DNA from 3 places in the Candidatus Thalassolituus haligoni genome. Region 2 is predicted to be linked to each of the others. Evidence: predicted binding sites of a transcription regulator. Region 2 holds the regulator's gene; each other region holds the start of a gene.
The links. Region 2 encodes sigma-54, which starts transcription at its own class of promoters, with help from an activator protein. Its sites were predicted from a motif close to TGGCACNNNNNTTGCTNT; they were not measured.
Positions count from the first base shown of each region.

Region 1: a site for sigma-54 is predicted at 1,843-1,860, ahead of hmpA (NO-inducible flavohemoprotein). Genes of this name have one in related genera too.
Region 3: a site for sigma-54 is predicted at 2,065-2,082, ahead of flgB (flagellar basal body rod protein FlgB). Genes of this name have one in related genera too.

Region 1 is NZ_CP139482.1:2,630,266-2,633,542, forward strand. It holds gene SOJ49_RS11725 (S1 RNA-binding domain-containing protein) at 1-150, shown strand, start outside; gene norR (nitric oxide reductase transcriptional regulator NorR) at 191-1,744, opposite strand; gene hmpA (NO-inducible flavohemoprotein) at 1,928-3,118, shown strand; gene SOJ49_RS11740 (NnrS family protein) at 3,151-3,277, shown strand, end outside.
Region 2 is NZ_CP139482.1:810,340-813,616, reverse strand. It holds gene lptA (lipopolysaccharide transport periplasmic protein LptA) at 1-19, shown strand, start outside; gene lptB (LPS export ABC transporter ATP-binding protein) at 16-741, shown strand; gene SOJ49_RS03645 (RNA polymerase factor sigma-54) at 871-2,361, shown strand; gene hpf (ribosome hibernation-promoting factor, HPF/YfiA family) at 2,413-2,715, shown strand; gene ptsN (PTS IIA-like nitrogen regulatory protein PtsN) at 2,719-3,177, shown strand; gene rapZ (RNase adapter RapZ) at 3,204-3,277, shown strand, end outside.
Region 3 is NZ_CP139482.1:1,743,230-1,746,506, reverse strand. It holds gene SOJ49_RS07845 (flagellar hook-basal body complex protein) at 1-261, opposite strand, end outside; gene SOJ49_RS07840 (flagellar hook assembly protein FlgD) at 347-1,147, opposite strand; gene flgC (flagellar basal body rod protein FlgC) at 1,159-1,605, opposite strand; gene flgB (flagellar basal body rod protein FlgB) at 1,608-2,027, opposite strand; gene SOJ49_RS07825 (DUF5017 domain-containing protein) at 2,315-3,277, opposite strand, start outside.

The DNA of each region.
Region 1 (3,277 bases), 1.8 Mb from region 2:
CCACTCGCACCGCAACCGCAGGTCGACCACGATAACGCGTCAAAAGAACCCGTTACCGAAGCCCACGCGCCCAAAGCCCCACCGGTGAAAAAAGTATTTCACAGCAATCGCAAGCCACGGGCTTCGACCATGAAGTTAAAGAAGGACTGATTGGCAGCGCCCAACCCCCCGACATGATCACCCGACATGATCACCCGACATGGATGCCAAGGCGTTTCACCAGCCTCAGAAGATTGCTTCGGTCAACTTGCAGCACGCGCGCAGCCGCCGACACATTGCCCACTTGCTCCTGTAGCACCCGACTAATCAGGCGCGTCTGATAGCACCGGGTCAGCTCAGCCAGCGACCCGAAGCCGCCCTGACCACTGCCGCTCTGGTCGCCACCATCCAGCTCATCAACACCAGAGTCTGATGGTTGAAGTTCGATATCACCCAGTGCCAGAGTCTGCCTGTCGATATAGACCAGTGCATGATCAGACGGCCGCTGCGCCCTGAGTGCCGCACGGCCCAGCACGTGTTCCAACTCCCGCACATTACCCGGCCACTGGTAGCGCAACAGAGTCTCGCGGGCATCTGCCGTTAACAGCAATTTTTGAACATTCAGCCGGTGCTGCAGACGCTCCAGGAAAAACTCCGCCAGCTCCAGTACATCCCGCTGGCGTTCCCGCAAAGCAGGCACTCGCAGAGGAAAAACACTTAAACGGTGATACAGGTCTTCCCGAAAACGACCGGCAGCCACCTCATGTTTCAGGTTACGGTTAGTCGCAGCAACCACCCGCACATCAACCTTGTGTGTCTCATCACTGCCGACCCTCTGGATGTCACCTTCTTGCAACACCCGCAGCAGCGTCGCTTGCAAGGTGATTGGTAACTCACCAATTTCATCAAGAAACAGCGTTCCACCATCGGCCAACTCGAATCGGCCCGCTCGCGCCTGACTGGCCCCGGTGAAAGCGCCACGGGTGTGGCCAAACAGCTCTGCCTCAGCCAGGGTCTCCGGTAATGCAGCGCAGTTCAGGTAAATCAGAGGTTTATCCGCTCGGGCCGATTGCATATGCAAACGCCGGGCAACCAACTCTTTGCCAACCCCGGTTTCACCTTCAATCAATACCGTCATCGAGGTGGGTGCAACAACATCCACATCACTGATCAGCCGCATGATCTCGGTACTGCTACCCACAACGCCGGTTGAAAGGCGCTCCTGATTGAGTGCCTCGGTGACTTGTTGCCCACGATTGACCTGCTGGCGCAGTGTCTCGATACGTTCTGCTGCGGTAATAACCGCACGAGTCAGGGTAATTGCCAGCTCTTCTGCATGAGGAATTGTTTCATCAAATTGCCCCGGGCGAGAAGCATCCAAAGTAATGACTCCCCAATTGCGCCCATCCACCTGAATCGATATCCCCATACAGTCGTGCACGCGAGAATCAATGCCGGGCAAGCGCATCAGGCCGTCATATGGGTCTGGTAGCAGCGAATCCGCAGGAAACCGGATCAGCCGTTGGTGCTCAAGGATTTGTTTCAGTCTGGGGTGATGATCCGGATGAAAATGTCTTCCCCGGGTTTCTTCGCGCAGCCCCAGAAAGGCAATGGGCCGCAACACTTCGCCCGAGAGCCGCAAGAGTGCGATGGCATCACAGGGAATGGTGTGCCGGATAGCTTCCAATAAACGACGGTACCGAACATCAACTGGCAACTCACGGCTAAGGTCTTCGATGACTGAGATGTAATGTTTAAATGGCATGTTGTCAATATTACCTCGATGAGGTCATTTCAACCACACCCGCTTGATGTAAAAAAGACCCAATGAAAATTACTCCTTACATATCAATAAGTTATAAATGGCACGGATATTGGAAAGAACCGGGGGAACATTAACTTTTACAGACAGCGCCCACCTGCCGGTGCGCCAAGAGGACAACATCCGATGCTATCCCCCAGCCAAATCGACATCATCAAAGCAACCGCCCCGGTTGTCGGTGCTCATTCCCGAGAGATTACTGAATGCTTTTATCCTCTGATGTTCCGCCGTTACCCTGCGGTGGCAGATCTGTTTAACCAGACACACCAGCAAAAAGGCACCCAGCGCCAGGCACTCGCCAACGCCCTGGTAGCTTATGCCACCCATATCGACAATCTGGATGCCCTTGGCAGCGCTGTTGGACTGATCGCCCATAAACACTGCGCCTTGAATATTCTTCCGGAACATTACCCGATCGTTGGGGAGTGCCTGATGGAGGCTATTGGTGAAGTACTGGGCGACGCGGTAACACCGGATATTGCCGATGCCTGGGGAGCGGCCTATCAGCAACTGGCCGACTTGCTGATTCAGGTAGAAGAAGGGCTTTATTCCGACCATGCCCAGCGTCGGGGTGGCTGGCGCGGAGAGCGCCGTTTTGTGATTGAGCGTATCGAAAAAGAAAGCGCGGTTATTTCATCGTTTTACCTGATCCCGACAGAGGGTGAAGAGAATATCGATTTCACTCCTGGCCAGTACATAGCACTGATACTCGATATTGATGGCCAATCGCTGCGCCGCAACTACAGCCTCTCCGATGCTCCTGGTAAACGTGGCCTGCGGATTTCAGTCAAGAAAGAAGCCAATGGCACGGTATCCGGATACCTGCATAACAGAGCCAGACCGGGTGACGAAGTCATGCTGACAGCACCAGCCGGTAATTTTGTCTTACCGCCAAAATCCGAACAGCCACTGGTATTGATCACAGGAGGAGTCGGGATAACACCCGCAATCAGTATGCTCAACAGCTGCGTGTCGGACGGTCGCCCGATCGTGTTTGTTCACGCGGCAATCGACAGCCAACACCACGCTTTTAAAGAGCACGTCGAGGCATTGGCCAGCCAGTATGCCAACCTGAAAAGCTTCATTATTTACGAAAAACCACTGCCAGGAGATACACCAGATGCCACCGGCTTCCTGAATCAGGATATGCTGGCACCTGTGCTGCCTGAAAGCCGAGACGCCCAGATCTACTTCCTTGGCCCCAAACCTTTTATGGTATGCATTAACCAACTCTGTGATGCGTTGGCGATACCTGAAGACCAACGTCATCATGAATTCTTTGGCCCGGCAGAGGAACTTGCCATAGCGGCAGTCTGACGCCTGACACGGATGCAGGAGCAACCAGTACCATGACCAGACCAGCGCTAACCTCATCATCACAGCAGCCGGAATGGGCATGGTTTGCTCTGGCATTTCGTCCTTTTTTTGGACTGGGGGCCATTTTTGGCGTTATCTGTGTTGGCCTCTGGGTGGCCA
Region 2 (3,277 bases):
CACGGAAGCACAACCATGAAAACGCTCAGGGCGGAACATCTGGCCAAAAGCTACAGCGGCCGAGAGGTCGTCAAAGACGTATCCCTTGCCGTCAGCAGCGGACAAATTGTCGGCCTGCTCGGCCCTAACGGAGCCGGTAAAACCACCTGTTTTTACATGATTGTCAACCTGGTACAGGCCGACAAGGGACGCGTCAAAATTGACGACGACGACATCAGTCACCTGCCCATGCATGGCCGTGCCCAGAAAGGCATTGGCTATCTGCCACAAGAAGCCTCGATCTTCCGCAAGCTCAGCGTCGAAGACAACATCATGGCCATTCTGGAAACCCGCACGGAACTGAAAAAACCCCAACGCCAGCAACAGCTGGAACAACTGCTGGACGAATTTCACATCCAGCACATTCGCAGCAGCCTGGGGATGTCACTCTCCGGCGGTGAACGCCGCCGGGTAGAAATTGCCCGGGCACTGGCCGCCGAACCCTCCTTTATTTTGCTTGATGAACCCTTTGCCGGTGTCGACCCGATTTCCGTATCCGACATTATGGCCATCATTCGCCAGCTCAAGGCGCGCGGCATTGGCGTACTGATTACCGATCACAACGTCCGCGAAACCCTCGCAATTTGTGAAAAAGCCTATATCGTAGGCGGTGGACACATTATTGCCGAAGGCAGCGCCGATGAAGTACTCGCCAACGAACAGGTTCGGGCCATCTACCTTGGTCAGGACTTCCGTCTTTGATTCTTACTGGCTTACAGGGCTATGATGCCCGGCGCTGTTTCATTTCGACACCATGAAAAGCATTCCCAGCCTCACAGGCTGGCGTATAATGCACAGACCATGCCGACAACCGATGAACTATAACGCTGTATGAAAGCATCGCTTCAGTTAAAAATGGGTCAGCAGCTGACCATGACCCCTCAGCTGCAACAGGCAATTCGACTGCTGCAATTGTCTACCCTTGATCTGCAACAGGAAATCCAGGAAGCCCTGGATTCCAATCCCATGCTGGAATTCGAAGAGTCCGAGCACGACGACTATACGGATGCCCAGCAAACCAACGGCGATCAGGAGCGAGAAGCCGCCGTCACGGCGACAGCGACCGACACCGACACCCAGGAACTGGGTGAACAGTGGTCGGACGACAAGATGCCGGATGACCTGCCGGTCGACAGCAATTGGGACGATACCTTCCAGACTACCGCTGGCGTTTCCTCCGGTTCAGGCTCTGTCGGCGACGACGACTTTGACTACGACTCCCGTCATGCCACCTCCGACGACCTGCAAGGGCATCTGGAATGGCAACTGAATCTGACTCCCATGAGTGATGTCGATCGCGAGATTGCCACCATGCTGATTGACGGTGTCGACGACGACGGCTACCTCCACACCACCATAGACGACGTACTGGGTTCCATGGATCCGGAATTTGGGGTTGAGGAAGACGAAGTCCAGGCCGTACTCAAACGCCTGCAACAGTTTGATCCGGCTGGTGTTTTTGCCCGCGACCTGCGCGAATGCCTGATCCTGCAGTTAAACCAGCTGCCAGCCGACACTCCCTGGCTGGCAGAAGCCAAACTGGTGATCGGTGACTACATTGCCCTGCTGGGCAGTAAAGACTACCCCACGCTGATGCGCAAAACCCGGCTGAAAGAAGAAGACCTCAAAGCCGTATTACGCCTGGTCAAGGAGTTGAATCCCAAACCAGGAGCCGGAATCAGCTCCGAACAGTCAGAATACGTTGTGCCCGACGTGATCGTGCGTAACATCCGCGATGAATGGCGCGTTGAACTGAACCCGGATATTGCCCCCAAACTGCGGGTAAACTCCGACTACGCCTCGTTGGTGCGCCGCTCAGACAGCAGTGCCGACAACGCCTTCCTCAAAGATCACCTGCAAGAAGCGCGCTGGTTTATCAAAAGCCTGCAAAGCCGCAACGAAACCCTGCTGAAAGTCGCTACCAAAATTGTCGAATATCAGCTCGACTTTTTTGAGCAGGGCGAAGAAGCTATGAAACCACTGGTACTGCATGATATTGCCGATGCCGTTGGTATGCACGAGTCGACCATTTCACGGGTAACGACGCAAAAATTCATGCACACACCGCGTGGTATTTTTGAACTGAAGTACTTTTTCTCCAGCCATGTCAGTACCGATGCTGGCGGCGAATGTTCATCAACCGCCATTCGCGCCATGATCAAGAAGCTGATTAGCGAAGAAAACCCGCGCAAGCCACTGAGTGACAACAAGATCGCCGTCGTCCTCGGAGACAAGGGAATTCAGGTTGCACGCCGCACGGTGGCCAAATATCGTGAGGCAATGATGATTCCGCCATCGAATGAGCGGAAACAGTTGATTTGATCGACCCCGTCGATCCTTGTTCGGTTTAAAGCGAGCCATAAGGAGCCGTTTATGAGCATCAATATCAGTGGACACCATGTCGAAGTTACCGAAGCCATGGAAGAATACGTCAAGGAAAAACTGGTTCGCCTTGAGCGGCATGCCGAACCCATTACCTCTGGTCAGGTTACCCTGACCCTTGAAAAAGGCCGTCAGCTGGCAGAAGCATCGCTGCACGTCAGTGGTGCCGATTTTCATGCGACGTCATCCCATGACGACATGTACGCTGCCATTGACTTGCTGGCCGACAAACTGGATCGGCAAGTGCTGAAACACAAAGAAAAACTGGTTGCCCGACAGCACGGACAAGGCTGACACATGAGCATAGCGATTGCCGATATTCTTGCGCCTGAACGTACTCGTACCGATGTCGCCATTACCAGCAAAAAAAAACTGCTGGAGTTTCTGGCAGAGCTGATTGCTGAAGAAGTGGATGGCAGCTCATCGGATGAGGTTTTTGAACGTCTGCTTGGGCGTGAGCGCCTTGGCAGTACCGGCATTGGCGAAGGCATCGCTATCCCTCACTGTCGATTACGGCAATGTGAACGGGCCGTTGGGGTATTACTCCACCTGCGCGAGGCCATCGACTTTGATGCCATAGACCATCAGCCAGTCGATCTTGTATTTGCCTTGCTGGTGCCTGAAGAAGCAACAGACGACCACCTGAAAATACTGGCAACCCTGGCAGAAAATTTCAGCCAGAGCCAATATCGCCACCTATTACGCAGTGCGAGCAGCGACCAGGAACTGTATCAACGGGCGCTGGCCGACAACTGACCTTGCCCAAAACACGGAGACAGTACATGCGTCTGGTTGTGATCAGTGGCCGTTCAGGCTCAGGTAAATCCAGCGCACTGGCGGTGCTTGAAGACCTCGG
Region 3 (3,277 bases), 930 kb from region 2:
ATTGCCATCGATCGCCAGATCAAGCGCGTTATCGGTCGCGCTAATACTGCCCTGACTGAATTCCTGACGCACGTTAGCCACCTGCACACCGCTGCCGACCGGCGCACTGCCGCTACCCAGTAATGAGGTGGTGTAAAGATCACCAAATTCGGTACGCGATTCCTTAAAGCCGGTGGTGCTGGCATTGGCAATATTATTACCCGCTACCGACAGGTCGGTGGAAGCTGCGCTGATACCGCTCAAACCAATATTAAAAGCCATTAAACATTCCTCTTCTCACTGCCTGTCGTACACCATTCGGTGGTTGTCTTGCCCGCCTCGGGCAACGTCGGATAGCCAGGACTCATTATTCATCCAGAATCTGGGAGACATCAGCCAGCCCGGCCTTTTGGCCACCGGTCAGATTCAACGTGACCTGGCCACTGGAGTTCAACGTCACGCTGTCGACCCGCGAACTCATCTGCATACTGATATCTTCCGTTGTACCGGCAAGCGTGCCGGTCAGGGTGAACTGGTACTCGCCAGGGTCGTACGGTTTCAGCACCGCATTGCCCTCGCTGTCGAGTACCTGCTCGCCATTGTCATCCAGATAATATTCCTGCCGATTCAGATCAGCGGTTGTCAGCGGTACGATCTCGCCATCCATCATCAGGTTGAGACCATCCCAACGTACCGATACCGGGCCATCACTGTGGTTACCCAACGGGTATTGCTCCAGCAACTGGCCACTGCTGTCGCGAATCGACAACGTCAGGTTGCTGGCACTGTCGGGAATCTCGGTATAACCGCTCACCACCCCGCCACTCAGCAGCAGGCCATTCTGGTTGCCATCCACGATCACCGACTGACCCACCAGACTGGACGCCTGCAAGGCAGAATAGGAGGAGAACTCCGACATCATGCTTTCGCTGGTGGTGTTCAGTTTGTCGATGCCTTCTACTGCCGAAAACTGCGCCAGCTGGGCGACAAAGGCCTGGTTGTCCATTGGATCAAGCGGGTTCTGGTTGTTCAGCTGCGCCACCATCAGTTCCAGAAAGGCATCCTGACCCAGCTCATTTTGTTTACTCTGATTCTGTACCGAGCTGCTGCTTTCCGAGCGGTACTGATCGAGGATCGAGGCGGCTGAACTTACATCACCGATTGCCATAAACCTTCCCCTTATTGACCCAGTGTCAGCGTGCGCTGCAACATTTGTTTGGCGGTTTTCATTACCTCAACATTCATCTGATAGCTGCGCGAGGAAGACATCATGTCGGTCATCTCTTCCACCACATTGACGTTCGGGTAAAAAACATAGCCATCTTCATTGGCCATCGGATGATCCGGCTGGAAACGGGCCTGCAGCGGCGAGTCCTTTTCAACAATACCCAGCACCTGCACCCCGGCCCCGACATCGCCTTCCAGCTCACTGAACTGACTGTCTTTGTTCAGCTGCAGGGCTTGCTGTTGCATCACCGCAAACCAGGGTTTGCGTGCACGATAGGTTTCGTCGACCGAACTGGATGCACTGTCGGCGTTGGCCAGGTTCGATGCGGTGGTGTTCATCCGGATGGACTGGGCGTTCATGCCAGAACCGGCGATATCAAAGACGTTGGTTAATGACATGATCAATCTCCCCGAATGGCCCCTTTCAGGCCCTTGAATTTGCTGTTGAGAAACTCGAAGCTGGCGTCGTAATCAAGACTGTTGCGAGCATATAACGCCTGTTCGATTTGCGAATCGACGGTATTGCCGTCAATCGATGGCTGGCTCGGATTACGATACAACAGGGATTCATCCATTCGTCTGCGTCCGGCAATATGACCGGCCGACGTCTGTTCCAAAACCAGCCCGGTTGAATGGCGGGTATCCACCTTGTTACTGGCTACCGCCTGTTCCAGCGCCGACTGAAAATTAAAATCGCGGGACTTGAATCCCGGCGTATCGGCATTGGCGAGGTTATTGGCCAAGACTTCTGCCCGTTTAGCGCGCAGCTGCAGCGCTTCGTCGTGAAGACCCAGTGCGTTGTTGAAACTGATTGCTGCCATTGCCGCTTCTGCCCAAAATAGTTGCTCTGGGTGTAATAAAGCAACCGACGTGCCAAAAATAAAAACCTTTATTTTTCAATAAGTTAATATTAATTCCAGCAAAACAAGACGGTAACAGACAGAGGCTTTGCCGCTTCGGAGGCAAGCCGAGGCGAAAGGCGGCAACGGAGCAAAGACATACCGGAGGCATCGGTCAGGGTGACACAGAGGCAGCAGCAAAAGCCGGACAGGAACAAAAAAGCCGCTACCCGAAGGCAGCGGCTTATAAAGATCAAATCAGTTCGTGCTTAGTTCGCCGTGATTTGAGTCGTGCCTTCGATGCTCTTGTCGTAAGAGCTGTAGCCTTCGAAGTCAAAATCACCGTTAACGATCACAGTGGTACCAGCTGCGGAAGGGTTGGAAACCGGGCCCCAAAGAGTCCGGTCATCACCGCCCAGTTTGACAGCAATCACTTGGCTGGCATCGTCGACATCAGCAACCTCTATTGCATAGTCACCGTTCACTACAGTACTGGTGATAACGCCAATCACTTCAACACCATCCGTATCTGCAGCCAGTGCACGGGCTTCTGTCACACTCATGGCGGAAGAGCCAGCAGCGACCACCGGAATCGGACCGAAGTAACCGATTTCCGCTTCATAGCCAGCAGAAGGATCTACCGAAATATCACCAGGGTGCTGCACAACGTTGGTGATGTAGGCAAAACCGTTGATCTGGTTAAACAGATAAGGCCCGGTGTTTTCTGCGCCATTAGGAGCAGAGAAGATACGGGTCAGTTGCTTGCTGTCCAGATTATAAGACCAGACGAAGTTGTTGGCGTGCAAGCCGGTATCTTCGGTAATGATCAAGGTGTTATAGCCGACATAGGCGACGTTATCCGGGCCAGACAAACCGTCGGTTGAACAGGCGGAACCCTCGGCAATGCCCGCTACTTCACCCTTGACAGCACCGATCACAAACTCAGAACCGATGTCTGCGTTGCTGCCCAGCGACAACTCGTAAATACCGCCACACTGGTTGGCAGTCAGCTGTATATGGTTAGGGCCACCGGTCTCGTTGGAACCGTTCAGCATGCCTTTGACGATATTGGTGGTTGCCAGGTAGGCTTTGTGGTTATGGGGGTTGTAGGTGAAACCCTCTTCCTTGGCCATTTCCACCGTGGCACCCAGATAAGCGGCATAACGACGGGTTTCCAGACGCGAAGCGGCCAGCTCCATGCCAGACTTGAGCTTCAGACATTCCTGGCTACC